DNA from 3 places in the Brevibacillus sp. BD137 genome. Region 3 is predicted to be linked to each of the others. Evidence: riboswitches for the same ligand, from Rfam matches in the RefSeq annotation. Region 3 holds a riboswitch; each other region holds the start of a gene.

Region 1 (10,555 bases), on a different contig from region 3:
CTCCGTGAATGGTTACAAGGTCATGAAAGCAACCGCAGAAAAGCTGGGCTTGGAAATTACTGCTGAAGCGACTTTTGCAAATGGCGATGTGGACTTCTCGGCGCAGTTGACCAAGCTGAAGCAAACAAACCCGGATGCTTTGCTTGTGTCCGCTTTGTACAAAGAAGGCTCCATGGTTGTGAAAAAAGCACGTGAGTTGGGCTTTACGGGGACTATTCTTGGTGGTAATGGTTTCAATAATCCGAAAGTTTTTGAAATTGCAGGACCAGCAGCAGAGGGCTTGATCGTTGCCACTCCATTCAGCCCTGAAAAGAAGGATGATAAAGTACAAGCCTTTGTAAAAGCATTCGAAGCCAAATACAACAAAAAGCCTGACCAGTTCGCTGCCCAAGCATACGACTCACTGTACATCATGTCGCAGTCACTGCTTGCCGCAGGAAAAGCAGATCGCGAAGTGTTGCGCGGACAATTGGCTCAGCTGAAAGACTTCACAGGTGTATCCGGTAAACTGTCTTTTGACGAGAAACGCAATCCGATTGGTGATGCGGTGGTCGTTGTCGCAAAAGAAGGCAAATTTGTCCCGTTTGAATAGGATCGTGCCCGGGGTCGCTCCGGGCTTCTTTTTCTATCGGTTATCTCGCTGGATCAGAAAGTATCAGATGATATTTTCGCTTGCTGATCCAGCGAGAATAACTCAATCATCGTTGGATGGTAACCACTTGACAGTGAGGTGAGGCATTTGTTTTGGCAGCAATTAGTCAACGGTTTGACAGTTGGTAGCACTTATTCATTGATTGCATTGGGTTATACGCTCATTTTTGGTGTCTTGGGAATCATAAATATGGCTCACGGCCAAATTTTTATTTTTGGATCACTAGTTGGCTTGGTACTGATGACCAGCCTGAATATGCCTTTAGGGGTAGCGCTGATCGTAGCAATCGTCATATCTGCCATTTTGGGTCTCGTGCTGGAGTATATAGCGCTTCGCCCTCTTCGTAAGAAAAATGTACCCCATCTGGCATCCTTGATCAGTACGATCGGATTTGCCATTTTAATGGAGGAGGCTATGCACAAGTTTTTCGGTGCTGACTCCCGTGCGTTCCCGCAATCCTTTGGGGACACCACCTATGACTTGGGGCTCATTCAAATTCGCAGCGTCGATCTCGTTATTTTGGGGATTTCTGTGTTGTTGATGTTCGTTCTGCATTTCTGGATTCAAAAAACGAAAATGGGAAAAGCCATTCGCGCGACGGCTGAAAATGCGGATACAGCAAATATTTTGGGGATTAACACAAATATGGTCATTGTCGTGACCGTCATGCTTGCTTCGGCGCTGGGAGGCGTCGCCGGCATATTGATCGGGATGGCGTACTCTGCTCTCATTCCGACGATGGGAATGACGCTTGGCTTCAAAGGTTTGGCGGTCTTGATTTTAGGCGGTGTAGGCAGCATTCCCGGGGCTATGGTGTGCGGCGTGTTGCTCGGGATTATCGAGGTGTTTACCGTCGCATACGGAGACTCGTCGTATCGGGATGCGGTTGCTTTTGGCTTGATCATTCTCATTTTGCTCTTGAAGCCGGAAGGACTATTTGGACGCAAAGCGTAAGGGAGGTGCAGACATTGGACATTCTCAATCCATATAACTTACAGGTACTGACTTTTATCTTGTTAAACAGTATTTTGGCGATCAGTATTTACATTACGCTCTCGACGGGCCAGCTTTCCTTGGGACATGCGGGCTTTATGAGCATTGGTGCTTTTACGGCGAGTATTTTGACGAAGCAAGCGGACATGCCGCTGTTTATTGCCATCATCATCGGAGGACTGGTGGCAGGGCTGATTGCACTGTTGATCGGTGCTCCGACATTGAAGCTCCACGGCCTGTATCTGGCAATTGCCACGCTTGGCTTTGGTGAAGTGATTCGCGTTATTTTTCTCAATATGGAGATGACAAATGGCGCTCTCGGATTGACCGGACTTCAATCCATTGGCAATTACTTGTACGATTTTGAAAAAGCAATGGGGGTAAAAGCACAAACCTTTGGCATTTCGGTCATGCAAATGAAGTCATTATCGACCTTTGTGTTTATGCTGCTCCTGTTTGCCTTCGTTCTTTTTCTGACGCTGCGTCTGAACCGTTCGCGTCTGGGGCGAGCTTTTGAAGCGATCAAAGCGGATGAAACGGCAGCACGAGCAATGGGATTGCAAGTCAACTATTATAAAATGCTTGCATTTGTGATCGGTTCCATTTTGGCTGGTGTATGTGGAGGATTGTTCGCCCACATTACGACGACGATTACGCCTGATGATTTTAACTATCATAAAGTAGTCGAAATCTTGTCCTATGCCGTTATTGGCGGCAGTGAAGTGGTTTGGGGGCCGCTGTTCGGTGCCTTTGTTTTGACAGCACTGCCGGAGGTGCTGCGTGGTTTGGCCGAGTACAAAATGCTCATGTACGGTTTGATCATGGTCGGTGTAATGGCGTTCCGCCCGCATGGCTTGATTGGTGCCGACACGTTCCAAAAGCTGTTCAAGCGTCGTCGGGGCAAGTCATCCGACAAGGAAGCGAAGGGGGGAGTATAAGATGTTGCTGGAACTTGCGAACGTAGGAAAAAGCTTTGGCGGCATCACCGCTCTTCGTGACGTTTCTTTTACTGTTGGAGAGGGTGAGATTGTCGGCTTGATTGGTCCGAATGGTGCGGGGAAAACGACCATTTTCAATATGGCAACAGGCATATTCGAACCAACGACGGGAACCTTTACTTTTGCCGGACAGAAGCTAAATGGAATGGCGCCTAACAAAATTACCGAAATGGGGATTGCAAGGACGTTCCAAAATATTCGCTTATTCGGTCACATGAGTGCGTTGGACAACGTGAAGGTAGGATGTCATTCGCGCATGAAGGCCGGCTTCTGGGCTTCCCTTTTGAAAACATCGGGACAACGTGCGGAAGAAAAGGCGGTGACCAAAAAAGCAGAGGAGCTCCTCGAATTCGTAGGTTTGTCTGACATTGCTAACGTCCGCTCGGATACATTGGCGTACGGTCAACAACGGCGTTTGGAGATTGCACGGGCACTGGCTACTGAACCAAAACTCTTGCTATTGGACGAGCCTGCTGCCGGAATGATCGAGACCGAGACGAAAGCACTCATGGAGCTGGTCAAAAAAATTCGCGATGACGGAACGACTGTCCTGTTGGTCGAGCACGATATGGGATTGGTCATGAATCTGTGTGAAAAGGTCGTATGCATCAACTTTGGGGTCAAAATTGCTGACGGCACACCAGCAGAGGTACAAAACAATCCAGATGTGATTGAAGCCTACCTCGGCAAGGAGGACGAATAAGATGCTGAACATACAAAACTTGACGACCTCCTACGGTCAAATCAAGGCGATTCGCGGGATAACGCTGGAAGTGCCGGAGGGCAAAATCGTCTCGCTAATCGGGGCGAATGGAGCGGGCAAAACCACAACGATGCGTACGATCGCAGGTCAACTGAAGCCTGAAGCAGGGACGATTACGTTTTGTGGTCAACGCATAGAGGGTTCGAGACCCCATCAGATCGTGAAAGCCGGGCTAGCTCTAGTTCCAGAAGGGCGTGCAATTCTCGGGAAGATGACCGTACTGGAAAACCTGGAGATGGGCGCATTCCAGCGCAACGATGCACAAGGCATCAAGGACGACATGGAGAAGATGATGACCTGGTTCCCCATCCTCAAAGAGCGTCTTTCTCAATTGGGAGGGACGATGTCTGGCGGTCAGCAGCAAATGCTAGCCATTGCCCGCGCATTGATGTCTCGACCGAAGCTGCTACTTTTGGACGAGCCGTCGATGGGCTTGGCTCCCATTGTGGTGGCAGACATTTTCAAGGTGATCAAAGAAATCAATGCAGAAGGTACGACCGTCCTGATCGTGGAACAAAATGTCAAGCAGGCCCTCAAAATCGCTGATTACGGGTATGTGCTGGAAGCTGGGCAAATCGTATTGGACGGCACAGGAGTGGCGTTGTTAAACGACGAGCGTGTAAAAGAAGCATATTTGGGCGGTCGCAAGCACTAGGTCTGCCTATAAAAACTGTCGCCATGGAATGAGGCGGCAGTTTTTTTCGTATGGATTCCATGGTACTATGAAGGATAGAACGTATATTCTCTTATGATGCGAAATGGGAAGGAAGCCGGATACGATGCCAACCAAATTGACGAGAGAGCAAATGGAATATCTTGTTCATCAAGTACAACGCTATTTTAAAGAAGAACGGTCGGATACACTCGGCAATTTGGAGACGGAAGAGTTGATTGCCTTTTTTTCAAAAGAGCTCGGCCCCTTCTATTACAATCAAGGGGTCCAAGACAGTCGCAAGCTGCTGATGGAACGGATGAGTTCCTTAGAAGATGAACTGTATGTATTGGAAAAGCCAATCCAAAAGAACAAATAGATGCCATTCAGATATAGAGCAAAGAGGAGGGAGCAGCCATGAACAGCTCCTTAAAAGATAAACTGGCCGTCCTGCCAGATAAACCAGGCTGCTACCTGATGAAAAATGCGAGCGGGGAAATCATTTACGTCGGAAAAGCCAAGGTGCTGAAAAACCGCGTCCGCTCGTATTTTACAGGCAGTCATAACGGGAAGACGCAGCTGTTGGTCAGTGAGATCGTGGACTTTGAGTACATTGTGGTATCCTCAGCGATTGAGGCTCTTATCCTCGAGTGCAACCTGATCAAGGAGCACGACCCGCGCTACAATGTCATGCTCCGCGATGACAAGACGTATCCATACATCAAAATTACGAATGAGGCGCAGCCACGCCTGGAGATTACCCGTAAGGTATTAAAAGATAAAGCTAAGTATTTCGGGCCCTATCCGAATGCCGGAGATGCCTCCGAGGTGAAGAAGCTGCTGGATCGCCTCTATCCGTTGCGAAAATGTCGCAATATGCCCAAGCAGGTTTGTCTTTACTACCATTTGGGACAATGTCTTGCGCCCTGTGTGTACGAGGTATCGGCAGAGGAAAACCAGCGTTTGGTGGATGAAATCAGCCAGTTCCTCGATGGTGGCCATGAGGAAATGAAGCAAACCCTCACCGAAAAAATGCTGCAAGCCGCAGAAAACATGGAGTTTGAACGAGCCAAGGAATATCGCGATCAGATCAAGAGCATCGAAGCCGTAATGGAGAAGCAGAAGATCACGTTTACCGATACGATAGACCGTGACATTATCGGGTTTGCTGTGGAAAAAGGCTGGATGTGCATCCAGGTGTTTTATATGCGAAAAGGGAAGATGATCGAGCGTCAGACGACTTCCTTTCCATACTATGGAAGCGAAATCGAGGACTTCATGTCTTATGTGAGCCAGTTCTACTACGACAAGCAAAATGCGCTGCCAAAAGAAATACTGCTCCCGCAAGAGAGTGAACCGGAGCTTTTGGCTGAGTGGTTGGGCATCAAAGTCCATGCTCCGAAAAGAGGCAAAAAGCATGAACTCGTGAAGATGGCTACCGAGAACGCCCGTATTGCTTTGCAGGAGAAGTTCGCGCTGATGTCCAAGGACGATGCTCGTACGGTCCAAGCAGTACACAATCTCGGTCACATTTTAGGGATTCCGGTTCCTCATCGAATTGAAGCGTTTGACAACTCCAACATTCAGGGAACAGAGCCAGTGTCTGCGATGATTGTGTTTACAGACGGTCGCCCTGACAAAAAGGAATACCGCAAATTCAAGATCAAAACCGTAGAGGGACCAGATGATTACGGCTCCATGCGCGAAGTCGTTCGCCGTCGTTACTCTCGTCTGCTGAAAGAAAACCAGCCAATGCCCGACCTGATTGTAATCGATGGTGGTAAAGGCCAAATCAGTGCGGCTATGGACGTCTTGGAAAACGAGCTGGGTCTCTATATTCCCGTCTGTGGTCTGGCGAAGGATGAGAAGCACCGCACTGCTCAACTCATGTATGGAGATCCGCCAGAGCCTGTGAATCTTAGACGTGACAGCTATGAGTTTTATTTGTTGCAGCGCATCCAGGATGAAGTCCACCGTTTTGTTATTACGTTCCATAGACAATCCCGGACGAAAACGATGCTTTCCTCGCAGTTGGATGAGATCCCGGGTATTGGTGAAAAGCGGCGCAAGCTGTTGTTCTCTCATTTTGGCTCGTTGAAAAAAATGCGCGAGGCGACCGTTGAAGACTTCCGCCAATTGGGAATCGGCGACAAGCTGGCAAAAGAAATTATCGGGCATCTGCGTAAGCTGGACACATAGCCAGTGTGACTTTTGGAACTACCTTTAAAAAGGAATTGATCCATTTTTAGACTCATGATATAATCCGATTCAAACAGAATAGTTAGCCTCACTTCCATTATGGAGTGAGGTAGAGGCGCGAAAACCAAGAGTACCACCCTGAGATCGGGTATCTGTGAAGGGGACGGGAAAGGGGAATTCGCCGAAGTGTGGGGGGAAACCCGCTTTTCTCCATGCTGGGTCTGCGTTGAACAAATGCAGGACTGTCATCTGCACAATGACCAATTGTCAGATGGAGAGCTATCTCACGGTGTGTCAATGTGAGTTTTGATGGTGATAACTGTCAATCTTCGTTGTCCGCGTGTATTGGGAGGGAGGAACCGGTATGTCGAAACAGTAGGCAGCGGCAGGTCTTATTCCTTGTCGGTGCCTTTTTTGTAAAATAAAAATGCAAGACTTTTCCTTATAGAGAGAATAGTGAAAAACCATACGATAAGAGATAAATACCAATATTGGATATGAGAAAAAGGGAGAGAAGCCGCATGGGGTTGATCGTGCAGAAATACGGAGGCACCTCTGTAGGTACCATTGAGCGAATTTTACGAGTTGCGGATCGAATTATCAGCTATAAAGAGGAAGGGCATGATGTGGTAGTTGTTGTTTCTGCAATGGGCAAATCTACTGACGTGTTGGTAGACATGGCCAAGCAGATTAGCGCATACCCATCTGAGCGTGAAATGGATATGCTGCTGACCACGGGGGAGCAGGTATCGATCGCGCTTTTGTCGATGGCCTTGCATACAAAAGGCTACGATGCCATTTCTCTTACGGGCTGGCAAGCTGGAATCACCACAGAGGCGATTCACGGAAGAGCACGGATCAAGCAGATTGATCCAGAGCGGATTCAATCCGAACTCGGTCGTGGTCGTGTGGTGATCGTGGCAGGATTCCAAGGGATCAGTGACGAAGGGGAAATTACGACGCTCGGCCGCGGTGGATCGGATACATCTGCGGTTACACTCGCAGCCAGCTTGAACGCTGAGAAATGCGAAATCTTTACCGACGTGTCTGGGGTGTATACAGCTGATCCGCGAATGGTTCCAGCTGCGAGCAAGCTGGATACGATCTCGTATGATGAGATGCTGGAGCTGGCGAACCTCGGTGCAGGGGTTCTTCATCCTAGGTCAGTTGAGGCTGCGAAAAAATACAAGGTAAGGCTGGTCGTCCGCTCTAGCTTTACTGCCGAAGATGGTACGTACGTTGAGGAGGTTGCCAACATGGAAACAGGAAGAGTAGTAAGTGGAGTTGCACACGATGAAGATGTAGCCAAAATCACGGTTGTCGGCATGCCTGCCAAGGTCGGGACGCTCTCCCGTCTGTTCAATACGCTGGCGGACAATCAGGTGAACGTCGATATTATTATCCAAAGCTCTTATGATGCTACTGTTACAAATATTTCTTTCACAGTTGCAGCGGATGATCTGAAAAAAGCACTGGATACACTGGACAGAAACAAAGACGAGCTTGGCTTTGAAAAAGTCGATTTCGAGGAAAGCTTGACCAAAGTATCCATTGTCGGGTCTGGAATGATCAACAATCCAGGGGTAGCTGCCGAAATGTTCCGCGTTCTGGCAGAAAAAGAAATTTCTATTAAAATGGTATCAACTTCTGATATCAAGGTTTCTTGCGTCATTCCAGCAGCTTTGACAGAGCTGGCTGTTCGCAGTCTTCATTCGGCCTATGGTCTGGATGTTGAGGAAACCGCGGTTGTGCACGGAGTATAAAAAGATAGATGCTCCCTCTCCCTTCTTATAGGTAGAGGGGGCTTTTTGTTCATGACGCCACTTGTACAGAGATGCGTATGTCTGAAGGGCTTTCTAATTCGATTTTGCTGAACGCTTCTTTTTCTTTCCACTGCTCAATCATACCTGCGATGATCCCGGCTTCAAAGGAAAGACTGCATCCTAGTCTTTCTATAGACTGATAGCTAAAAATGGAATGATTGAGTGAATAGACGATCGTTTGCTCGTTCTCCTCGAGGACGTCTAGCTGACCTAATCCAAGTCGAATAAAAGGCATAATCGGGCCTGTTGCAGATTGAATGGGGATTTGGCGGCCCATATTTTTTCCTATCCAATAGAGAATATGGTTTTCACTATCGCCTAGCAGGGTGCTAGTAAGCGTTTCGCGTAGAAGATGATAGCCAAGATAGGGCATATTTATTCTCTCTGCATAGGGAATGGTCTCTGGCGGCAACAGTGCTGCAAGCTGATCCTTCTCTTTCATATGTGCTTCCCTCCTGTCTTTACTAGATTATGAGGAGGGACACGCATTCATGACATCGGAATAGAAAAAATAGCTGGACTAAACAAAGTTATTCTATCAATGTATTTAGTACATTGATTGTCTTGACGCTCTGTGTCGACAAGAGTACAATTGGATTTGGTCATAGTTTTGCCCAACTTTTTCTCGTATTTTGACACATTCCGACAAATTCATTTGATCTAGTGAACGCAGTCATTTTGTGAACAGCGTCAAGATCCCGTTCATAAAATGATCGTGGTGGTTTTGCTATGTCTAATGGGTGAGGCAATGGGTTAGGATATTGGGGAAAGGTCTATCAAAACGGTCGAAGCCGTTTTGGACCGCTTGCGGTGATGCTTGACGTTTTTCACAAAATTGAGAGTTACATACATTGAAAGGGGGACCATTGTATGGCGAAAGGCCATAGCTTTCTCAGTCACAAGCTCCACTCACTTCTTGGTTTGTTTCCGATCGGGCTCTTCCTGCTGTTTCACTTGACAGCTAACTACCAAGCGACCCGTGGAGCCGAAGCTTTTAATCAAACAGTTGGTTTGATTGAAAATGTTCCATTCGTATTGGTGCTTGAATTTGTTTTCATCTACCTCCCGATCCTGTTTCACGCTATTTACGGTATCTACATTGCGTTCCAAGCAAAGCAAAACGTAGGGAACTTCGGCTACTTCCGAAACCAAATGTTCTTGTGGCAACGTGTTACAGGAGTCATTACCCTCATTTTTATCGTTTGGCACGTTTGGGAAACCCGTATCCAAAAAGCAATGGGTGCACACGTGGATTTTGACATGATGGCAAACATTTTGAGCAGTCCTGCAATGATCGTATTCTACACTATCGGGATTATTAGCACGACTTTCCACTTCTCCAACGGACTGTGGTCATTCCTGGTTCACTGGGGAATTACAGTTGGGCCGCGTTCCCAGCGCATTGCAACATTCCTGACTTTGGGCGTATTCGTAATTGTAACCTTCATCGGCTTGCGTGCGATGTCGGCTTTCATTTTGTAGGGATAGGGGGACAAAACACATGGCAAAAGGTAAACTGATCATTGTCGGTGGAGGTTTGGCCGGCTTGATGGCTACCATCAAAGCAGCAGAAAAAGGCGTTCCTGTTCAGCTGTTCTCCCTGGTTCCGGTAAAACGTTCCCACTCTGTCTGTGCGCAGGGCGGTATTAACGGAGCGGTAAATACCAAAGGGGAAGGCGACTCCACATGGGAGCACTTCGACGATACAGTATATGGCGGCGACTTCTTGGCAAACCAACCGCCAGTTAAAGCAATGTGCGATGCAGCACCTGGCATCATCTATATGTTGGACCGTATGGGCGTTATGTTTAACCGTACGCCAGAAGGTCTGTTGGACTTCCGTCGTTTCGGGGGAACCAAGCATCACCGTACCGCTTTTGCGGGTGCGACAACTGGACAACAGCTTTTGTACGCATTGGACGAACAAGTACGCCGTTATGAAGCTGAAGGTCTGGTAACCAAGTACGAATATTGGGATTTCCTCGGAGCCGTTTTGGACGATACAGGAACCTGTCGCGGGATCACTGCACAGAACATGCGTTCCGGTGAAATTCAATCCTTCCGTGCGGATGCCGTTATTTTGGCAACAGGCGGACCTGGTATCATCTTCGGTAAATCGACGAACTCGATTATCAATACTGGTACAGCAGCATCTGCGGCGTATCAACAAGGGGTTATCTACTCCAATGGTGAGATGATCCAAATTCACCCAACTGCAATCCCGGGCGACGACAAGCTGCGTCTGATGTCCGAGTCTGCTCGCGGTGAGGGTGGTCGTGTATGGACGTACAGAGACGGTAAGCCTTGGTACTTCCTGGAAGATAAATACCCTGCTTACGGAAACCTGGTTCCGCGTGACATCGCGACTCGCGAAATCTTCTCTGTTTGCGTAGATATGAAGCTGGGTATCAACGGCGAAAACATGGTATACCTCGACCTGTCCCACAAAGATCCAAAAGAACTGGATGTAAAATT
Region 2 (10,555 bases), on a different contig from region 3:
GATCACACGGGATTGCTGTTGTCCGGCTACAAGCCAGGTCGCTACAAAGTCAACTACTATAGTAAAAGAGACCCGGCGCAAGTCTGGTGCGGCTATGTTCAAGTGATAGAAGATTCGCCTCCAATCAAGTCGTATCCGGCATGTGAGCCAGGGGATACAGGTGTGAGTCCGCCAAGTTCGCCACTTCTTCTTCGAAGCGAGAGCGGCAAGGAATACCGGGACGGACAAAAGATTACCGTGAACGCAGGCGATGATCTCGAAATGGAAGACCTAAGGCTGATCGCTACTCATGCTGAGCTAGTCGGATCCAAAAAGATCAGGGATAAGAGCGAAAAGAAGTCCTACTATATGCCGAAATTTGAGTGGAAGCACGGCGAGATCGGTATTGGTGCCAACCGGAAGCACAGTAATGGTACCATTTCCTCAGAAAATCGGATCGAAATCTTTTTCGGGGAAGAAGAGATCGCCAGCATCAAGCCCAGCAAAGGTGATGGCGACGATAGCGAGGGGCTTGAATCACTGAATTTGAACAGGTATATCGATACGGATAAGCCCGGGGAATACAAGATCAAGGTAACGAATACGCTCAGCAATAAGACCTGCACGGTTATCAACTCCAAAAGAAAGTACACGAAGAAAAACGATGTAAATGAGCGTAATGAAACATTGACGCTTACAATTGAAGTGAAATAGTAGATAGGAAAACCCCCTTGCATTTTGGCATGGGGGTTTTCGACTACAAGGGGAGGAAGTTCTGTGACAAATGAACAGAAGGTAATCTTGGAAAAGTTCGGCTTTCGGATCGAAGGAGAGCAAGTGAAACATTTGAAGCTGGGGATCGTAAGAAATATAAAAGAATTCGTCTGCCACGCCACGCCAGAAGAGTTGCAGGACTATATCAAGTCCATCTTGCGCAACCAATGTCAGTGGAAGCGAGGAGAATCTGAGTGAGCAGGCAGGGAGGTTGTTGGGGTTGAAAGAGTCTAGGGAGACATTGGTTACGGCCTTACGCGAAGTGGAGGACTGGGAGAAGGACCAGAACGACTTGTGGTTCTGGGAAAAGCTTGGCAGACTTCCTTTTGTTCTCTTGGATCGGATTACGCCTGCATTTGTTCAGGAGAAGCTGGGAAAAGCCGTAGATGAAATGGCAGCCTTTCTCGAGACAGGTGGGACTTATTTGGTGCAGGATGAAGGGATATACAAACGGTTTGGCAAGCGGTTAGAGGGATACGGTACTTCTGTAATTGGCAAGGAGGAGATTGCTACTGTACCGCTTACAACCATGAATGATGTCGCAATGGAGCTGAAGGATTCACGTGCGAATTTTGCCACAGTACAAGGTGCGACGACTGGCTTCGGGGGGATTTTTACCCTTGCGATCGATATCCCGCTATTGATGGGGACATCTCTAAAAGTATTACAAGAGATGGCGCTTGCCTATGGCTATCGACCGGAAGAGAAGAGGGAGAGGCTGTTTGTCGTCAAATGCTTGCAATTTGCTTCATCAGACATCGTAGGGAAAAAAGCGATACTTGCTGAGCTCTCCCGCTTTGATGAACCAAGTGCGCAGAGAGAGGTAATGGCACAATTGCAGGGATGGCGTGAAGTCGTGGTTACGTACACAGAAAACTTCGGGTGGAAAAAGTTATTTCAAATGGTGCCTATTGCGGGTATTTTGTTCGGGGCGTATTTGAATCGCTCAACCGTAAAGGATGTCGCCGAAGCGGGGATGATGCTGTACCGCAAACGGCGCATCCTGGAGCGGCTGCGCGAGATTGAAAAGAGCAAGGAGATTACACAGACCACTCCTCAGCAGTAAGAGCGTAGATGAGATGGTCCTCCCATACACCGTTAATTTGCAAATAGCGTAACGATAGCCCCTCCTGGCGAAACCGGTTTTTTTCCAAGACACGAATGGAAGCTTGGTTGCGAGGCATGACAGCCGCTTGTACCCTGTGTAGCCCAACATCCGTTAGAGCAAAGCGAAGGGCAAGATTTACAGCTAGTGTTGTATAGCCTTTACCATTGCAGGCCTGATCCATGAAGTAGCCAATCGTCGCATTTTGCCATGCGCCGCGTGCGACATTCGACAACGCTACACGTCCCATCATCTTTTCGGATTCCCGGGAGAATACACCAAAAGCATAGGCAGTACCACGTTCAAAATCATTCTGTGCTTGGGAAATCAGTTCTTGCTGTGCTGGAAGGGTCAGAAATGAAGCGGGGCGGATCGGTTCAAATGGTTGGAGAAATTCATGATTACGCAGCCGAAGCTCTAGGAGCTCGGCTGCGTCTTGTTGGTGGAGAGGCCGTAACAGAATCTCGTCTGTATGTAGTGACATGAGATCAATCCTCCTTAAAAAGTTGGATTGATAGTATAGCATGTGCCAGAGTATTTGGGAAACATCGATTAGCCGAGCAATTCAGCAAACGATACCCCGAATGCTTTGCAAGTTTCCACTTCTTTTGCTGTAGGAGAAAGCTCGATTTTCAAACCTTCCAGAGGAGTTTCTGCGCCGCGCTCGCTCGCCTTTTTCAGCAAAATATCAACAGCGGCACCGACATGCTCGTAAGCGGAATCGCAAGAGCCAAAAGCAACAACCTTTTTCCCGCTGAGATCAATATCGTCCATTTCCTCATAAAAATCCAGGCATTCATCTGGGAGTTCGCCATCGCCCCATGTGTAGGCACCAAGCAAGATTCCGTCGTAAGCCTCGAGTTCTTTTGCATTCGCGTCCATTACTTCTTTTATCTCCAGCTCAGCACCAGTTGAACGAATACCTTCTGCAATTGCTTCAGCAATTTCCTGTGTATTCCCTGTCATGCTCGCGTATACCATCAAAATGCTCATAAAACGTAAAACCTCCAGTTAGATAATGAGTATCATTCTCACAAATAAAATTAATGAAAATGAGAATCGTTGTCAATAACTTTTTTCATCTTGCCACGTTTCATTGATTTTGGTAGAGTTAAATAAAATTAATATAATGTACTCTAAATAGAGGTGCGCCGAAGAAGAGTAAGCCTTTTCGCAATCTGCCAGGGGGCAGGAGAAGGAAGAAAGGCTAAAGCGCCGAAGCTTATGCTATGCCCCTACGTAGCACAGGCTGGGGTGTTTCATGAAAAATGAACATCCTGTCACAAGGGACCTTACATCTTTTTGTGGAGCGCTATTTATGATTTGCTTACGTAGTATCAAAAGCAATGAGATAGCGAATGCACTCATTGCTTTTTTTGATTAACCATGCTGTTATTTTGAGGAGGATGTAACAATGAACATGATGGATGCTAACGAAATTATCGCGTTTATTCAAAAAAGCGAAAAGAAAACACCTGTGAAGGTATATGTGAAAGGGAACCTGGAAGGAATCGACTTTGGTGCGAGCTCCAAAGCCTTCATTACTGGTCCGACTGGTGTTGTTTTTGGTGAGTGGAAAGAGATTGAGCCAGTGCTCGCTGCTAACGCAGACAAAATTGAAGATTATGTAGTAGAAAGCGATCGTCGCAACTCCGCTATTCCATTGCTGGATACAAAAGGGATTCAAGCGCGTATTGAGCCAGGCGCAATTATCCGTGACCAAGTGACAATCGGTAACAATGCGGTCATCATGATGGGTGCTTCCATTAACATCGGTGCAGTGATCGGTGAAGGTACGATGATTGATATGAATGTTGTAGTAGGTGGACGTGGAACCATCGGGAAAAACTGCCACATCGGCGCTGGATCGGTTATCGCAGGCGTTATCGAGCCGCCGTCTGCACAGCCAGTTGTTGTCGAGGATGATGTTGTCATCGGAGCAAATGCTGTCATTCTGGAAGGTGTACGCGTAGGAAAAGGTGCTGTTGTTGCAGCAGGTGCTGTCGTCATTGAAGATGTACCTCCATACGTAGTAGTTGCCGGAACGCCTGCACGTGTGATCAAGCAAATCGATGAAAAAACTCGTTCCAAGACAGAGATCAAGCAGGAGCTACGTCAGCTGTAAGGGAGAGAGTGCACATGGACTGGCGTTCGCTCGATGAACAATATATTGTCTCCTCTTATAAAAGAATTCCGATTGCCATAGAGAAAGGCGAAGGAAATTACTTGTACGATACGAACGGGAAGAGTTATCTCGACTTGTTTACTGGACTCGCGGTAAATGTTTTGGGGCATTCCCATCCGCGCATTGTACAAGCTCTGCGTGAGCAGGGAGAGCGCTTCTTGCATATTTCCAATGTATTTTTAAACAAGCCGGCTATTCGATTAGCGGAGCGTTTGGTTGCGAACAGCATCAGCGGTAAGGTGTTCTTCACCAACTCTGGTGCGGAGGCCACAGAGTCTGCGATCAAGCTGATTCATAAATGGACGAAAAACGAGGGAGCAGGTCGTGAAGGCATCGTTGTTTTACGCAACAGCTTTCACGGGCGAACACTTGGAGCAGTACGTCTGACGAGGCAGGCTCACGTCTATCAAGACTTTCCTCAGCCAGCTTTTCCTGTTTATGAACTGGATGTGGAGGACACGGCAGGATTGCGAGCGATTTGCCAGGAGGCAAGACCCGCTGCTGTCCTTATGGAGCCAGTCTTGGGTTCCGGCGGTGTCGTGCCACTAACAGAAGCGTTCTTGCGAGAGGTAGCTGCCATCTGTGAACAAGAAGGCATGCTCTTTGTCATGGACGAAATCCAGACAGGAATGGGCAGAACAGGAAAGCTGTTTGCTTATGAGCATGCAGGCGTAACGCCAGACCTTATCCTATTCGCCAAAGGCATAGGCGGAGGGCTTCCACTCGGCGGTGTCATCGCTGGTCCAAAGCTGATGAACCAGTTCAAACCGGGGGATCACGGAACGACATTTGCACCATCGCCATTGTCTGCTGCCCTGGGGAATGTCGTGTTGGACGAATTGCTTAATCCAGCCTTCATCGCTCATGTAGAAGAAGTGATTGCGTACCTGTGGTCGGGCTTGGAAGCGTTGCGAACGCGTCTTCCAGATCAACTGCAATCCCTTCGCGGAAAAGGCTTGATGGTTGGAATTCCGCTCTCTTCCACCCCGGAAGAGGTAAGCCACTTGCAGCAAGCATTGCTTGACGAAGGAATCCTTGTAGACGTGACGCAGAAAACGATTGTTCGTCTGCTTCCGCCACTGACGTTGACAAAAGCCGATGTCGACCGTTTCCTTGCTGTGTTTGAAGAGCAAGTAACAGCAAGAACAGGTACGAAAAAGGAGGCGTAGACCATGACGACTTCCTTGTTTACACAAATTCGCCGAGATTTGCACCAAATACCGGAGCCAGGCTTCGCTGAAGTGAAGACGCAACAATACTTGCTCGATTATTTGAAAAAGCTGCCTCAGGAGCGAATCGAGATCAAAACGTGGCGGACAGGCATTTTGGTCAAGCTGGCAGGAACAAAGCCAAAACGACTAATTGCCTGGCGGACGGATATGGATGGCCTACCGATCGTAGAGGAAACGTCCTATCCGTTTCGATCGCTTCATGAAGGGTATATGCATGCTTGCGGCCATGACATGCATATGGCAATCGCTCTTGGCCTCCTGACGCATTTTACTGAGCATTCGATCGCAGATGATTTGCTGTTCCTCTTCCAGCCGGCAGAAGAAGGCCCTGGCGGTGCTTGGCCGATGATGGAAAGTGAAGAGTTTGCACAGTGGCGACCGGACTGCATTTTTGCCCTGCATATCGCGCCAGAATATCCAGTTGGTCAAATTGCGACAAAGCCAGGAATTTTGTTTGCCAACACTTCTGAGTTGTACATTGATCTGGTCGGCAAAGGGGGTCATGCAGCCTTCCCTCACAAGGCGAATGACATGGTGGTTGCAGGAAGCCATCTGGTGACACAGCTTCAATCGATTATTTCGCGCAATATCGATCCATTGGATTCTGCCGTCGTAACGATTGGCAAGCTGGAGAGCGGGACGAAGCAAAACATTATCGCGGAGAAGTCCAGGCTAGAAGGGACGATCCGAACCTTTTCGATGGAATCGATGGCACTTGTCAAGAGCCGCATTGAATCTCTCGTAAAGGGAGTGGAAATAGGCTTTGATTGCCAGGCAACGATTGACTATGGCGTTGGCTACTGCCAGGTTTACAACAAGGAGCAGCTAACGACAGACTTCATGCAATGGGTACAGGAGCAATGTGATGATGTAACTCTCATCACCTGCAAGGAAGCTATGACCGGAGAAGACTTCGGGTACTTTTTGAAAGAAATCCCCGGCTTTTTATTCTGGCTGGGTGTGCAAACGCCATACGGCTTGCACCATTCCAAAATTGAGCCCAATGAAGACGCGATCGAGGTTGCTATTCGACTGGTCTCCCGGTATTTTACTTGGCTTTCGCAACAGGAGTAGCAGGTGTCAGGAGTAAAAAAAAGAGTGGCTGGATAGCCGCTCTTTTTGCTGTGTCATTCCCTGCTGTATTTTGGTCAAGAGTAAGAAGTAGTTACTAACATCTCTGTGTATAAGTCTTTCTTCCTAAGGTTTTTGTGCTTGTGGATATTGTGGATATTGTTGAAAAAACTTATCAGGGCAGCACAACTATTTCCTTTTCCAAACGTATAAACTAGGGAGAAGAAATTCCGGAAAAACAAGCGCTGCCGCGCACACATACAGGAGGATTATTGACATGAAAAAAGCATGGTTTTCGGCCTTGTTGGCGTTGACTGTAGCAGCAGGGGTGGGGAGCACTACTGCGCTGGGAGAAGGTGCGATGCGCGTATTTTTCGGTGCGGAAACTGTAGCGAGTGAAATGCCAGCATCCAAGGCTGAATCAGTAGAATCAATAGTGAACAAGCTCGGTGGTTTCGTCGATTACGATCAGCAATCTGGCAAATTGCAAGTGATTAAGCCAAACGTAAATATTATTGTGGTCGAAGGGATTCAGCAGACCCGCAATAAAAATGTCGTTTTCAGCAACCCTGTCAAAGGATACAGCGATAAAAATGTGCCTCGTACGTTTAACGTTTTCGTAGAGGTTGATGACGCGCCTATCGCCAAAGACTTGCGCATGCAGCTCGTGTTGGTCGGACCGGACGGCAAAGAAGTGTCTAAAGGGAAAGAGTGGAAATACTCCACACAGAATGCAAACAGTTTTTATTTTTCTGAGCCTTTTGTATCTACGAAACTCGAAGCATACGGCACTTATAAAGTACAAGTTCAAATGAAATCAGAGAAATTCACTTCTTATGTAACCGTCGGTGAAAATACATTTACAGTTGGACGCTAAAAATTATGGCTTGGATGCGTTTCCACTTTACATGTCCCCGTGCTATAATATACGGAAAAGCCAATATACTTGGTAATAGCAAGTAAAAGAAAGGAACGATGGGAGCGAATGGAGACAAATCCCCCGCGATCGTCCACGGATGTAGAAGGCCCGAGTATACGCATTGCCTGGAAAGATGAGCAGTCCATTCAGGCAGAGTGGAGCATGACTAAGGAGTTCGAGCAAGAAATAGAGAGAAAGTTTGCTATTCCATTTGCTGAACTGCCTTTTGTCCTACGCCTTTTTGATGTGACGTACCGCAAAGAGATCCGAAATGATGGCACTGACCTTTACACTGATTTTGATATCAACCACCGTTCTTCCGAATGGATTTTGTACGGAGTGACGCAAGGATTGGAATATTGCGTCGATCTGGGAATTCGGATGGTGGACGGAAGGTTTTATTCGCTGTCCAGGTCTCAAATGATTTGATCAACGTGCTCAAGCAACGTTACGACTGAGGCAACTGCATTTTTATACGAAACAGCCCCATTACCCACAAGATTTGTTTGTGGCAATGGGGCTTTTGATTTTTATTCATGGACTCATGGTTTCTCTCGCTGTTTGTCCAGCAGTCGCAGGGCAATTGCTAAAACAGCCCATACCGGCATTGGTTCATCTAGCTTATTTAGCCAATCGGGCGAGGTCAGCAAGCCCTCCTGTAACGCACGATTTCCCAGCTCCCGTTTCCAGGGAGGAATCGATTGTGGCTCTTCCGGGCCGAATTGATCGTACTGGGTCAAGTTGTACGTCTGAATGAGGCGCGTCAGCTTTTCAGCGTACGCAGGATCGGTAGCGTAGCCAGCTTCCTCTAAAGCCTGTGCGGCTTGTGCGGGAGTCGTGGCTGCAAGCACGTTTTTGTAAGTGGGTTTGCGTAGAAACTGGGCATGGTCCTCCATGGATTGCTGATAATTTTCATAAGCGCGGAATTGGGAAGTACGTGTAACCGTCTTTCCGTTTTCTACCTCTTTGCTTTCGATGGTGACAGAGCCAGCAGGTCCCGTTCCCTTTATTCCAAAGAGGTTGTACGAGGATGTCCCAGTGGCAGGGTCAACAGGTACTTTTTGACCCCAACCTGACTCGAGTACGGCTTGCGCTATTGTAATGGAGGGGAATATAGGATGGTTCTGATAAGACTTTCTGGCGTGGTCAGCAATCAGCTGAATAAATGCTTGGGCATCCATAAGCTCCCCCCTTTCCTCTCTTTGTTATTCGTATGAAAAAAAGAGGTCGGGGGGAATAGGCCTGAACATGAAAAACAGTCGATATGACTCGACTGTTTTCCGTTTTTCTTTATGGCTTTCGAGGTTGGAAATATTGAATGCGGTTGTTGAAGAGGTGGAGCTCTGCTTTATAATCACGTGCCAAGTATCGACAGTACTCATTAGCCTTATTTTTGTCGCCATGTGTGGCTGATTCAGGGAGGGACACTTGTATGTAGTGCTTTTCGGAACCGTTTTCATTTTTGCTCCCGACTCCAACAACGATGGCTTTGTACATATTTGGGTCTTTTCCTTTGAGAAGGAACCACGCGTCCTTTCCTTCAGGGCGTTCTTCTAGGGTGTAAGGGAAAGCGGCGTCAGCATAGGTCCAGCCCAACTGCTTTCCTGTTTTTGTGGTCATGTCAACGTATCGCGTAAACTTGGCTTTCACGTCGTCAATACTTGCAGATGCTGCGGTAGAACCATCAACGAAATAGATGTAGGCCGATTGAAGTTTCACGACTGCACTCACTCCTAGTACCGGTATTCTGTGCGTTAAGTGTAGCATTGTCTTCCACTCTTTGGCAATGAGGCAGTTGGCGACCAAAAACAATTGCGCGTTTTTTCTGAAAAGTGTAAAATATATATCATATTTATATGCCGTTAGATGAACGATAAAGGATCATGGAGGAATATACGCATGCAGGAGGCCTCAATTAGACATGTATTCGAAGCTTTAAACACCATGCGCGCCATCGATGTGGTGAACAAAGAAGACTGGGAGCGGGCAGCGAAGGAAGCTGAATTGGATTCCTCCGTGCAGTTAAACATTCTCTGGATCATCTACTGCTATGAAGGTGTACGCGTCACGCAAATTGCAGATTGGACCTTTTGGCATCCCTCTTCGATTGTCATTCATATCAAGAAATTAATGGAGAAAGGCATGGTGACCATCGAAAAGTCGGAGTTGGATGGGCGTGTGGTTCACGTATACCCGACTGAAAAAGGAAAAGAAGTATTGGAAGCCAGTCGAAGAAGTGTACCAGATATTTTTAGATTGACGTATGCATTGGAGAAAATGGAGGAACGATACAGTACAGCAGTAGTTGAACTGTTCTTTGAATGTCTCTCCTTTGTCGCGCAATCGTTGCATGGTGCAGAAAAAGTAAGATGGATTCAAGAAGGCGAAGACAGGGTCATGAACCCGACACGTCTGGTAAATGATGCTGTTTGGGTGGCAAAAACGTGATTTTTCGCTTATACTAGTAAATAATCCGAATATTTTACGAAATTCGGAGGCCAAAATACTGTTGAGGAGGGATTGCTGATGGAGCACTACGACCACTTATACGACGTATCGGAGAATGCTAATGTACGTTTTCTCGGTTTTATTTCAGAGGGAACACGATACGACTTTGGCATGGTCTTTACACACAAGTTTTATGGGAAGCCGTTGGTGATCTGTATGCAGACAGGGCAATCGACTCTTCTCAGTTCTGAAGATGCGGTGAATCCAGGATACCTGCAAAAAATTTTCAGGCTGGATTCGGAGAACGAGGCAGTCGCGCTTGCTGAGTTTTTTCAGGAGCATTTACCATCCATTCCATTTGAAGAAAATCAGTATTAGGTAACGAGCAGAAGTTTATCTTCTGCTCGTTTTGGTTTTTTTTGTAAAATACGACCCTCCGTTTTTTAGTATAATCAAAAGAAATCAAGCAGTAGGAGGAACAGGGAGAATGGGTGTACATAAATGGTCGGCCAATGATTCTCGGGGAGCCATTGTTCTCGTCCATGGAACGGGAGAGCATCATGGGCGCTATGAGCATGTAGCAGCTTACTTCAATCAGGCAGGCTGGGACGTATATGCGGAAGATTTGCCGGGATGGGGGCGCTCTCCTGGGAGGCGGGGGCATATTCAATCATTCGAAGACTATTTGTCCCGTGTACGTGAGTGGACGAGTACCGCTCTTGCCGATGCATCAGGGGAGAAGCCAGTATTTTTAATGGGGCATAGTCTGGGTGGTCTCATCGCGACTCGCTTTATTCAGACGGATGAGCGGAGCAATGAGTTGGCCGGGTTAATTCTCACAT
Region 3 (10,014 bases):
ACCGTTTGCTGCCACTGCTCCTGCGGAGTAATGGCAGCGGGCTTGTCACCCTCCTGCGATCCATAGCTTCCGAACTGGGAGTGGTTTCCCCCTTCTATCGTCATGTACACCGTACGCTCCGGCAAATATTGCTTGCTCTCCTCAAACCTTTCCATATTAATCACACCGTCGCGAGACCCGAGCAAAGACAGCACAGGCAAATTCACCTTCTTTAGGTTCCCCTGACTGTTCGGATACGCTCCCAGTAAAAACACGCCGTTGATTCGGTCCGGGTGGTTTGCTGCGAATTGAGCTGCCATAGTACCACCGAGCGAATGTCCTCCGATGACAAACGTTTTATTCGGGTACGCCTTTAATACTTGTGTGGCTCTCGTCATATCACTTACAGCCAAATTCAGCGGCATTCGTGCGAGAAAAACATGGTAGCCGGAGCCTGCCAAGGAACGGGCAATCGGTGCATAGCTCTCCGGTTTGACGAGTGCTCCCGGATATAAGATGAGTCCCGGTTCGCGTGACTCCCCACCTTGGAAGATAATCCAGTCATTCGTATCCATGACCGTTATCCCTTCACCGCCTTGCATAGCCGTTAGTGCTGCCTGATCGGGCTGATATGGCTGCAAATACCATATAGCCAGACAAATCGCTGCAAGTGTCACCAATACGAGTGCCTGGAACCATTTTTTACGCGCTTGACTCATCCTACCCACCTCGTTTCCGCCCCTATGTATGATGCTACTTATTATGTCTCAAACACGCTGCACATGTGCATAAATTGTAAATCTCGACATTTCGTGGTGTTGACGAACTGATTTTTACATAGTAGTATTCAAGCACACTACTCAATTTTCACCAGAAAGAGAAGGGATGGAAGATGTCATGAATATACAAGATGTGCGATTTTGCGAGGAACTGGTAAGAAGTGCTGGAATGGAGCTGCTAGTGGAATTTGAAAAAGGTGCGCCCTGCCACAGCAAGGAAGCAATGGCTAAACGCTTTGAAGAGGTGAATCCCGTGGTTGAAGCTCGATTAAAGCGCTCATTATCCGAGCGGTTCCCCACCTATCAATTCTCTGACGCCGAATTCGATCTGGGTGCACAGGAAAAGCCTGAATTCACAAGTCCTTATTGGGTGATAGATGCAATCGATGGAGCCGTTCACTTTCTACAAAAAATGCCGATGTGGGCTACTTCCCTCTGCCTGATTGACGGAGGACGCACGGTTGTTTCTTTTGTCTATGATCCATGCCGTGATGAACTGTTTACAGCAATTGACGGGCGTGGAGCTTTTTTAAACGGACAAAAAATTAGTATCTCATCCAAATCGCTGCTGAGTGAGTGCATTCTAGGGACGCTCTTTGCTTCCTCCGAGCCGATGAACCTCTTGGTCGGAAAGTATACAGCAAATTCCTTGACGCGAGTGATGCCAGAAGCTTTTGCCATCCGCATGCAAGGCGCGGTATCACTCCATCTGGCCTATGTGGCGTGCGGACGACTCGACGGTTACTGGGAATACGGTGAAGGGGTGTATGATTGGCTGGCTGGTGCTCTTTTGGTCCAGGAAGCCGGAGGCAAAATTACGGATACACAGGGGAACGATTTTTGCTGGAAAAGCACAGGCGTCGTAGCAGCAGGCTCGACCATCTACCCTCAGCTGATCCAATTGACCCCAGCTTCATAACGAACAGATAAAAAGGGTGAGCCTATGCGGCATCACCCTTTCTCCTTTTTCCGCTCACGAAAACGGCGTACCTTCATCAGGTTTCCGCACATTTTGTCATCGCACCAGCGGCGCACCCGGTTGCGGCTTTCATCATAAAACACCCAGCGGCAATCCTCGTTGTCACATATTTTGATTCGCTCCAGATGCTGCGGGGCAAGCAGCTCGGCGAAAGAAGCCGCAATTTGTGCCATGACGAGGGGCCAGCCCTCTGCTTGACTGGATTGCTTTTGCCTGTAGCCGCCCTCCTCATCTACATACAACACCTGTGTATGAAAAGGGGCGAGAGCCAACACTTTGTTCAATTCCGCAAGGTCCTCCTCTTGGAATCGGTCTCCACGGACAACGGCTTCCAGCATACGTCTCAAACGCTCCCGCAATTGCAAAAGAGACGCGGCATACGCCTCATTCATCGGCAGCGGAGCGGTTAGGTTGTATGTTTGCAAAAAGGATGACAGCCATTCCTGGTTCTCTAGGCGATTTTCCCAACGACCAGAACCGCGCCAATCCCGCCAATCACTATTTAAAAAATCGATACAAAGCCAGTCCATGTCATCCACTCTCCCTGACGAAACCCTTCATTTTTCTCTCTTGTATGACCATACAGGATATGGTAATCTTTATTCGTAACTACCGTAACTCAATTAACTAGTTACACCCTCATTTCTTATTGCTATTATAGCGTTTCATCAATCTGTTTCACAGACGAGGAGGAAGCGTATGAATCGGAAGGAATTGCTTTTGCACGGATGGGAATGTGCGTATGACAAGGAAGACTGGTATCCACCCCTAAAAGAAGTGCTTTCCGGGATATCAGCAGCGGAGGCTAGCTGGCGCCCTGTGGGAGAAGCAGCCAACACCATCTGGGAAAACGTCAGCCACCTTCTTTATTACAAAGAACGCCTGTTGCATCGTCTTTTGGGCACCGAATTCCCTGGCTCCGCGGAGACGAACGATGATACCTTCACCCCATCCGGCGGTCCCGCTGACGAAGACGCTTGGCAAGCTACCCTCTTGCGAATGGAAAGCGTCCACCGCCACATTCATGAACAGCTTTCCTTGCTGACGGATGAAGAGTTAAACCAGATGGCTACCTATACACCCATTTACCAAAACGTAATGAGTCTTGTCTTGCATGATGCGTTTCATACGGGACAAATCGTCCAAGTTCGCAAGCTGCAAGGCTCTTGGCCTGCCAGACGCTCATTCGAATAACAAAATTTCACATTGATTAATCCCGAACAATCCTTTATATTTGATGAATCACATAATTTCATACATGTTATCCTCATCTTTCACGGTGAGGATAGAGGTCGCGGCTTTTATATCATCCTGTACGAGATTCAGAGAAAATCAATGACTCCAGGTAAGGAAAATCCGCCGAAGCTCATATCGCGTCTCTGTGCGATTGGGTTGGGGCTGTACTCGAAAGGGGCAGAACTGTCACGTTTGCATGCCAAGCAAACGTGGTGAGCTATCTTCAGTGAAGGCTTGGTGGGGATTGGATGATACCGCCCTATGCCATTTTTTGGCTATGGCGGTTTTTTAATTTCCGACCTTCCTTCTCAAAATTCAAGAAAGGTCGTGCAAGCAGCTTATGTCACAAAATCAATTGCAACGTGGTTTGAAAGCCCGACACCTGACGATGATCGCCATCGGCGGCTCGATTGGGACGGGATTGTTTCTCGCGAGTGGAGGCTCGATTCATTCCGCCGGACCAGGTGGAGCTTTAGTCGCCTATCTCGCTATTAGTATCATGGTTTACTTTTTAATGACCAGCTTGGGGGAAATGGCGGCTTTTATGCCTGTTTCCGGTTCGTTTTCGACGTATGCCACACGGTTCGTCGATCCATCTCTCGGCTTTGCTCTCGGTTGGAACTACTGGTACAACTGGGCGATTACCATTGCCGTTGAGCTGTCAGCTTCCGCACTCATTATGAAATATTGGTTCCCGGATACCCCAGCGATAGTATGGAGCGCTTTGTTCCTCGGATTGCTGTTTGCCTTGAATCTCCTGTCTGTGAAAGCCTATGGAGAATCTGAATATTGGTTCGCCTTGATTAAAGTAGTAACGGTTATCATCTTTATTATTGTCGGTGTGTTGATGATTTTTGGCATTATGGGTGGTCAAGCAGTTGGCTTCCAAAACTTCACCAAAGGCGACGCGTCATTCAATGGCGGCTTCATGGCCCTGCTCGGTGTCTTTATGATTGCCGGATTCTCTTTCCAAGGAACAGAGCTGGTTGGTGTAGCAGCTGGGGAGAGCGAAGACCCTGCCCGCAATATTCCGAAGGCCATCCGTCAAATTTTTTGGCGCATCCTGCTCTTCTACATCCTCGCTATTTTGATCATCGGGTTGTTGGTTCCATACGATAATCCAAATCTGATCAGTGGCGACCTTACGGATATTGCGATCAGTCCGTTTACAATTGTATTTGAAAATGCCGGATTCGCTTTTGCTGCATCCGTCATGAACGCGGTTATTCTCACGTCTGTATTGTCTGCTGGTAACTCTGGCATGTACGCCTCTACACGCATGCTGTGGAACTTGGCGAAGGAAGGAAAAGCACCAAAATGGTTCGCAAAAGTAACAAGTAACGGTGTACCAATCAATGCCTTGATCTTGACTGCGCTCATCGGCGCCCTTGCTTTTCTGTCCTCTCTGTTTGGGGATGGCGAAGTGTACGTATGGCTTTTGAATGCGTCCGGTATGTCAGGCTTCATCGCTTGGCTGGGAATTGCCATTAGTCACTACCGCTTCCGCAAAGCGTTTATCGCTCAGGGCCGAGACTTAAGCGAATTGCCTTATCGGGCAAAGTGGTTCCCGTTTGGACCGATTTTTGCCTTCATCATTTGCTGTATCGTTATTTTTGGGCAAAACTACTCCGCATTCATCGGGGGAACGGTTGACTGGTATGGCGTCCTGGTCTCTTACATTGGCCTGCCACTCTTCTTACTCATTTGGCTCGCTTATAAAATCAGCCAGAAGACCAAGGTCGTCCCTCTTGAACAAGTTGACTTCAGCATGGATGAACACACGAAATAATCGAAGAAAAATTTCGGATTCCCGTGATCTAAACGGGAGTCCTTTTTCATGTTTGCCAACCTATTAAAAACCGCCCCACAATAGCCGATAGTATAGAAAAGAAGCAACTGAGATCCGTTTCCTTCCGTTCTCACAACTCATACTAGTCATCTGATAAAAGGTAAACATGATCTCCTGCCTTCACGACTGAACATGAATCCATGTGAGGAGAGTAGAACATGCAAATCCAATCGTATTCCCGCTACCTACCCCCCCAGCTCCCAACTAGCCAAACTGCACCTAAAATGGTGACAGGAACTAGTCTGGAATTGCCCAAGCCCGATACGGTAGACCTTCGTTCACACAAGGCACGCGAGCTACCTGCTGATGCCATCGAACATCACAGCGTCCAATTTTTCTTTAGCACTGAGATTAATGAGCGTTTGGATAAAATTTTCGCAGATAAGCCTCCCGAGGCTCGCAAAGCCTTTGACCACATCCTCGAGCGAAACTTTTTCAACTCCCAATCCACCTACACCGATGAAGAAAGAGCTGCTTTGGTAGAAGTCGGTTTAACCCAAGGCAAATATTTGGCAGACCAATACATGGCTGATGAGAAAAATGCTGCTGAATTTTTGGATACCCTCCATCTGCTCGCAGGCGTTGCCAAAACACGAAAGGTTGACCCTACAACTGGCAGTGTCAGCTACGTAGAGCTTCCGCAAAAGCCACAAGGGGCGCCGAACGACTATGTTAATCCAACCAAGCTGATGGAGCGGTATGACCCGGAAGCCTACAAAAAAATGCAAGCGGCCACAACCAATCAAACAGAGAAAGTAAGCATGCTGATTCAATTCGTCAAAAAGCTGCAACATCGTCCAGACTGGATCACACAATACCGGAACGAACAAGCTACGCTTCTCTCCGATTTAAAAAATACAAAAATCACTAACCGCTTCGAGAATGTAAATACAAAGGACACCACTGAATTTGTTCGTCAAATGAATACGCTCACTGAAAATGCTTCCTTTTCTGCGATCACACCATTGCTACAAACGAATCTTGCTTCGTTTATGAAGAGCCTGGCCAAGAAAACGAGTTAACTGCACAAAGATGATTGGCACAGCCCCTCCCGAACTTTCTGGGACTGGGGCTGTTTTTTTCTGGTGTAGTCCGGGCCCCGTTGCTTTTCCATTTAAGGAAATGTACAGGCAGGTGGTGGATATACTAACTCGTAAAGGAGGAGACGAACATGGTTGACAATCGCGAAAACGACCTGCCTGATTTCAAGCAACTGGATGACAGACTGATCGCTCAACCTCCCACGAGTCCAATGCTCGCAATCCGTACCAATCTGGACAAGGAACCAAATGACTTCGACAATCCGTATGTGCAGCAAGACTCTACATCCACTGGACAAAATAAGGGGGAAGCAAATGACTGATCGTACCTCACAGGAAAAGCCCGACATGGGTTATAACGGAAGCAATATGCATGGTTACTCCCTTACGCCAAAGGAAGGGACATTGAACCAAACTGCCAAGTCGGCTACGGAAAACAAAGAAAACAGGGACAAAGAATAGTACTTTTCCCATTATGAAAAACAAATCCCCTTTGGGGAAACAGGCAGTTGTTCACTTTGCCTTTTTCACGAAGGGGATTTCTTTTGGGGTTCTGGCCAAGAACGTGGTGAAAAACATTTTTTTATTGACGAAATTGTATTGGAAATATATACTTTTCATGGATTTGATAATGAGAATCGTTATCAAATTCTTTTATATATAATCAGGAGGTTGCCCCATGAAATCCAGGCTCTTCAAACACATTTATAGTACAACTTTAGTCACTTCTCTCCTTACAGGTGGTGCCCATTTTGCTCTGGCTGCTCCACTCGTAGCCACTGCGGAACAGACGGATGTTTCCCCTTTGTCGCTAAATTTCGCAGTCGAACAGGCAATAAAGAACAGTGTTGATCTGGAGCTGCTTCGAATTGAATTAGATATAACGAAGTACGAAACCTCCATCACACTAAGAGAAAAGGAAGAAATCAAAAAATCTGACGTCATAACTCTGGCTGATGCAAAAAAGAAATTCGAAGACGCCGCCAAAGCGATCAAAGAAGTGGTTGCCGATGAAGTCGCCCTGAATACGCAAAAAAACACCGTTCAATTGCAAGTACATAAAGCTTTCTTCGAAGTCCAATCATTAGACGCCAAAATCAAAGCGCAAAAGAAGAGCTTGCAAAGACAGTACTGGTTGAACTCCCAAGAAACAGAAGCTCACAAAAATCTTGCTGCCCTTGAAGCCAGCTACAAGCAAGCATTGGCCAAGCTCAACGATTTATTGAATGAAAAAGCTGACAGACAATGGAGAATGATCGCGACTGATCTGACCCAGCACGAGCTGCTTTCCCTGGAGCAATTGCAAGCAAAAGCTTTTGAAAAGCGTCCTGAGATGATCAAAGCGCAAGCAGAAATAGATTTTACCCAAGTAAGAATTGATTACACGGCAGAGTATTCCGCACTAAGCACACATAAAGGAATAATTGCAAAAAATGAGCACAAAAAAGCGGAACTGCAAAAACAAAAAACGCAAAAGAAAATCGGTCAAGAAGTAAGTGACAACTATACGAAGGTACTGGCAGCGAAAAAGGCATTAGAAGAAAGTACAACAAAGAAAGAAACCGCATTGGAGCGCTATCAGGCAACAATCGATCAATATAGATTGGGGAAGGCATCGATGAAAGAACTGATGGAAGACGAAGCAAGCCTGTTTGACTCTGAAACAAAAGCAATTGAATCGGTTTATCAATACAATCTCGCTGCTACCACCTTGAACCAGTCAACTGGCTATTAATATTCCGCATTACGAAGGATCTCATTTATTCATATAAAATAAAGAAGGCTTCATCCCAAAGGGTGAAGCCCTTACTCATTTAACAGTCTCTCAAAAACTCCCGGCATCACCAGACGACCACCGTCTACCCCAAAATCCTCTATGAACCACCAAGCCGATAGCACACTATGACAATACGCCCACGCTAACACTCTCTCTTTTTGCAAAGACAGCGCCTTCGTCAGCCCATCGACCCGCTGCTTCATTACTTCTTCTACCCCATCCTCTGGCAAATGGTTCAGCAAAAACGGAATCACCTCGTATTCCGTCTCCCCGATCAGTCCTTTTGGATCAATTGCCAACCACGGCTCTCTTTCTGCGCGCAAAATATTTTCATGATGAAGATCACCATGCAGCAGACACAATTCTTTTTGTGTGGGAAGAAGCTTTTTGTACCATTGCATAGCCCGCTCCACCATTTGCTCGGGAATAGGTCCTGTCCCCCCTTGGAAATGAGGGCGAATCTTTTTCAGTCCCATAGCCCAGTCTGCTATCGTTGGAAACGTAGGAGCAAGCTTGCCACCTTTCGAAACGGGTGTATGCATTCTTTTGATCACGTCCGCCAAGCATTGTATTCGCTCATCTTCGCTACTCAGCTTGTCCAGTGCCTCTCCTGACATGATCCGCTCCAAAAGCATGATCCCTTTTTCCTCGTCAGCATCGAGTAGCTGCACCATTCCCCTGCCTGCAAAAGCCCGAATCGCTGCCAGCTCTCTCTGCCAATCCAGTCCAGGCACTCCCAGCTTCAGCACTGCGCTCCTCCCATCCTGCAACACAACTGGTGCTACAAAGTTATAGGAGAGTGGAAACGGCTCAAGCACTTTTAATAACCACCGTGCTTCGCATTCGGCAATCAACTCATGAAAGGAATCCAGCCAGAGACGCCCCGCTTCTTTATGAACGCCCACAACTGTTTGGGTAAAATGGGTTGACAGTGAAATCATTAGGAAAACCCTCCTAAAAAGGCTTGAGACATTAAAACTTCTTGCCCTACCTTCACTTATCCTCTCGCATTAGCTTTCAAGCTGTTCCCTTCCCACAGCCGCGTAGGAAGAAGCGCATTTCCAGTCAAGCGCCTCTGTAGCCCAACTCAGCTTCGGAAAAAATGGCGGGGAATTTCAGCTTCACCTATGAAACACTCCATCGAAACTTCTACGTTTGAAGCGCTCCCGCCATTTTTTTCGAAGCGGCCAGTGAATCCCCCCTTGCGGGGCGTAGGCCGAAGCGCAGACTGGAAATGCGCTTCTTCCCCACCACAGCCACTTCACCAAAAAGGGGACAGCTTCGAAAGCCGCCCCCTTTATTTCCCAGAAAATGTTAGGACAGTCGTCCCATCAAGCGCTCCATACGTTCCAGCGCCTTCTTCAACTGCTCCATCGATGTTGCATAAGAACAACGAATATGTCCCTTTCCGCTTTCGCCGAACACATCTCCAGGTACGACTGCTACCTTTTCCTCCATCAGCAGCTTCTCAGCAAACTCAGCAGAGCTGAGACCTGTAGATGCTACAGATGGGAATGCGTAGAATGCTCCGTCCGGCTCATGGCAAGTCAATCCGATATGACGGAATCCATCTACCACATAATTGCGGCGCTGACGGTAGCTCTCGATCATTCGTTCCATATCCGAACGTCCATGGCGCAGTGCTTCCAATGCAGCCATCTGAGCCATTGTCGGTGCACACAGCATGGTGTACTGATGGATTTTCAGCATGCCTGCAAGCAAATCCGGTGACGCGCAGACATATCCCAGACGCCAGCCGGTCATCGCGAATGCTTTGGAAAAACCGGAGATCAGGATCGTCCGATCTTTCATCCCTGGCAGAGCCGCGATACTATCGTGCATGCGACCGTAGGTAAGCTCCGCATAAATCTCATCAGAGATCACCATAAGGTCGTGCTTTTCAATGATCGGCAAAAGTGTTTTCCACTCTTCAGCCGTCATCGTCCCCCCGGTCGGGTTGTTAGGATAGCAGAAAATGATTGCTTTTGTACGCTCGGTGATGTGCGTCTCCAGCTCTTGAGGTGTCAGCTTGAATTGGTTTTCCATCGTTGTTTTCAGGAAAACCGGCACCCCGCCAGCCAAGCGAATGACTGGTTCATAGGAGACATAGCAAGGCTCTACGACCAATACTTCATCACCTGGATCGAGAATGGCACGCAGTGCGATATCAATCGCTTCGCTGGCGCCAACCGTCACGAGAATTTCTGTCTCTGGATGATAGCTGACCGAAAAACGTTCTTCCAAGTATTTCTGAATTTCCACACGCAATGGTAGCATACCTGCATTGGATGTATAAGCTGTATGTCCACGCTCCAGCGAAGAAATCGAAGCTTCTCTCATGCGCCAAGGAGTGACGAAATCAGGCTCCCCTACAC

What was found. Region 3 has a riboswitch for lysine ahead of ODZ53_RS10210 (amino acid permease). Riboswitches for the same ligand answer to the same signal wherever they lie in the genome.
Region 1: it holds a riboswitch for lysine, as region 3 does, so the genes downstream of both, ODZ53_RS16080 (aspartate kinase) here and ODZ53_RS10210 (amino acid permease) in region 3, are expected to answer to the same signal.
Region 2: it holds a riboswitch for lysine, as region 3 does, so the genes downstream of both, dapD (2,3,4,5-tetrahydropyridine-2,6-dicarboxylate N-acetyltransferase) here and ODZ53_RS10210 (amino acid permease) in region 3, are expected to answer to the same signal.

The regions. Positions count from the first base shown of each region.
Region 1 covers NZ_JAOTNO010000006.1:258,805-269,359, reverse strand. Annotated here, with positions in the region: gene ODZ53_RS16115 (ABC transporter substrate-binding protein) at 1-592, shown strand, start outside; gene ODZ53_RS16110 (branched-chain amino acid ABC transporter permease) at 740-1,606, shown strand; gene ODZ53_RS16105 (branched-chain amino acid ABC transporter permease) at 1,612-2,583, shown strand; gene ODZ53_RS16100 (ABC transporter ATP-binding protein) at 2,585-3,346, shown strand; gene ODZ53_RS16095 (ABC transporter ATP-binding protein) at 3,348-4,061, shown strand; gene ODZ53_RS16090 (DUF2164 domain-containing protein) at 4,186-4,437, shown strand; gene uvrC (excinuclease ABC subunit UvrC) at 4,476-6,257, shown strand; lysine riboswitch at 6,360-6,547, shown strand; gene ODZ53_RS16080 (aspartate kinase) at 6,779-8,020, shown strand; gene ODZ53_RS16075 (YslB family protein) at 8,070-8,522, opposite strand; gene ODZ53_RS16070 (succinate dehydrogenase cytochrome b558 subunit) at 8,951-9,562, shown strand; gene sdhA (succinate dehydrogenase flavoprotein subunit) at 9,582-10,555, shown strand, end outside.
Region 2 covers NZ_JAOTNO010000001.1:514,424-524,978, reverse strand. Annotated here, with positions in the region: gene ODZ53_RS02815 (hypothetical protein) at 1-693, shown strand, start outside; gene ODZ53_RS02810 (hypothetical protein) at 757-951, shown strand; gene ODZ53_RS02805 (EcsC family protein) at 965-1,819, shown strand; gene ODZ53_RS02800 (GNAT family N-acetyltransferase) at 1,794-2,342, opposite strand; gene ODZ53_RS02795 (flavodoxin) at 2,411-2,851, opposite strand; lysine riboswitch at 2,992-3,181, shown strand; gene dapD (2,3,4,5-tetrahydropyridine-2,6-dicarboxylate N-acetyltransferase) at 3,273-3,983, shown strand; gene ODZ53_RS02785 (aspartate aminotransferase family protein) at 3,998-5,212, shown strand; gene ODZ53_RS02780 (N-acetyldiaminopimelate deacetylase) at 5,216-6,349, shown strand; gene ODZ53_RS02775 (hypothetical protein) at 6,624-7,223, shown strand; gene ODZ53_RS02770 (DUF4912 domain-containing protein) at 7,332-7,694, shown strand; gene ODZ53_RS02765 (glycoside hydrolase family 73 protein) at 7,808-8,446, opposite strand; gene ODZ53_RS02760 (DUF1885 family protein) at 8,556-8,984, opposite strand; gene ODZ53_RS02755 (MarR family winged helix-turn-helix transcriptional regulator) at 9,165-9,713, shown strand; gene ODZ53_RS02750 (DUF3055 domain-containing protein) at 9,792-10,091, shown strand; gene ODZ53_RS02745 (alpha/beta hydrolase) at 10,201-10,555, shown strand, end outside.
Region 3 covers NZ_JAOTNO010000004.1:40,285-50,298, reverse strand. Annotated here, with positions in the region: gene ODZ53_RS10230 (alpha/beta fold hydrolase) at 1-698, opposite strand, end outside; gene ODZ53_RS10225 (inositol monophosphatase family protein) at 877-1,677, shown strand; gene ODZ53_RS10220 (CGNR zinc finger domain-containing protein) at 1,710-2,267, opposite strand; gene ODZ53_RS10215 (DinB family protein) at 2,437-2,931, shown strand; lysine riboswitch at 3,016-3,201, shown strand; gene ODZ53_RS10210 (amino acid permease) at 3,314-4,762, shown strand; gene ODZ53_RS10205 (hypothetical protein) at 4,981-5,844, shown strand; gene ODZ53_RS10200 (hypothetical protein) at 5,994-6,185, shown strand; gene ODZ53_RS10195 (hypothetical protein) at 6,178-6,324, shown strand; gene ODZ53_RS10190 (TolC family protein) at 6,542-7,597, shown strand; gene ODZ53_RS10185 (aminoglycoside phosphotransferase family protein) at 7,669-8,580, opposite strand; gene ODZ53_RS10180 (aminotransferase) at 8,954-10,014, opposite strand, start outside.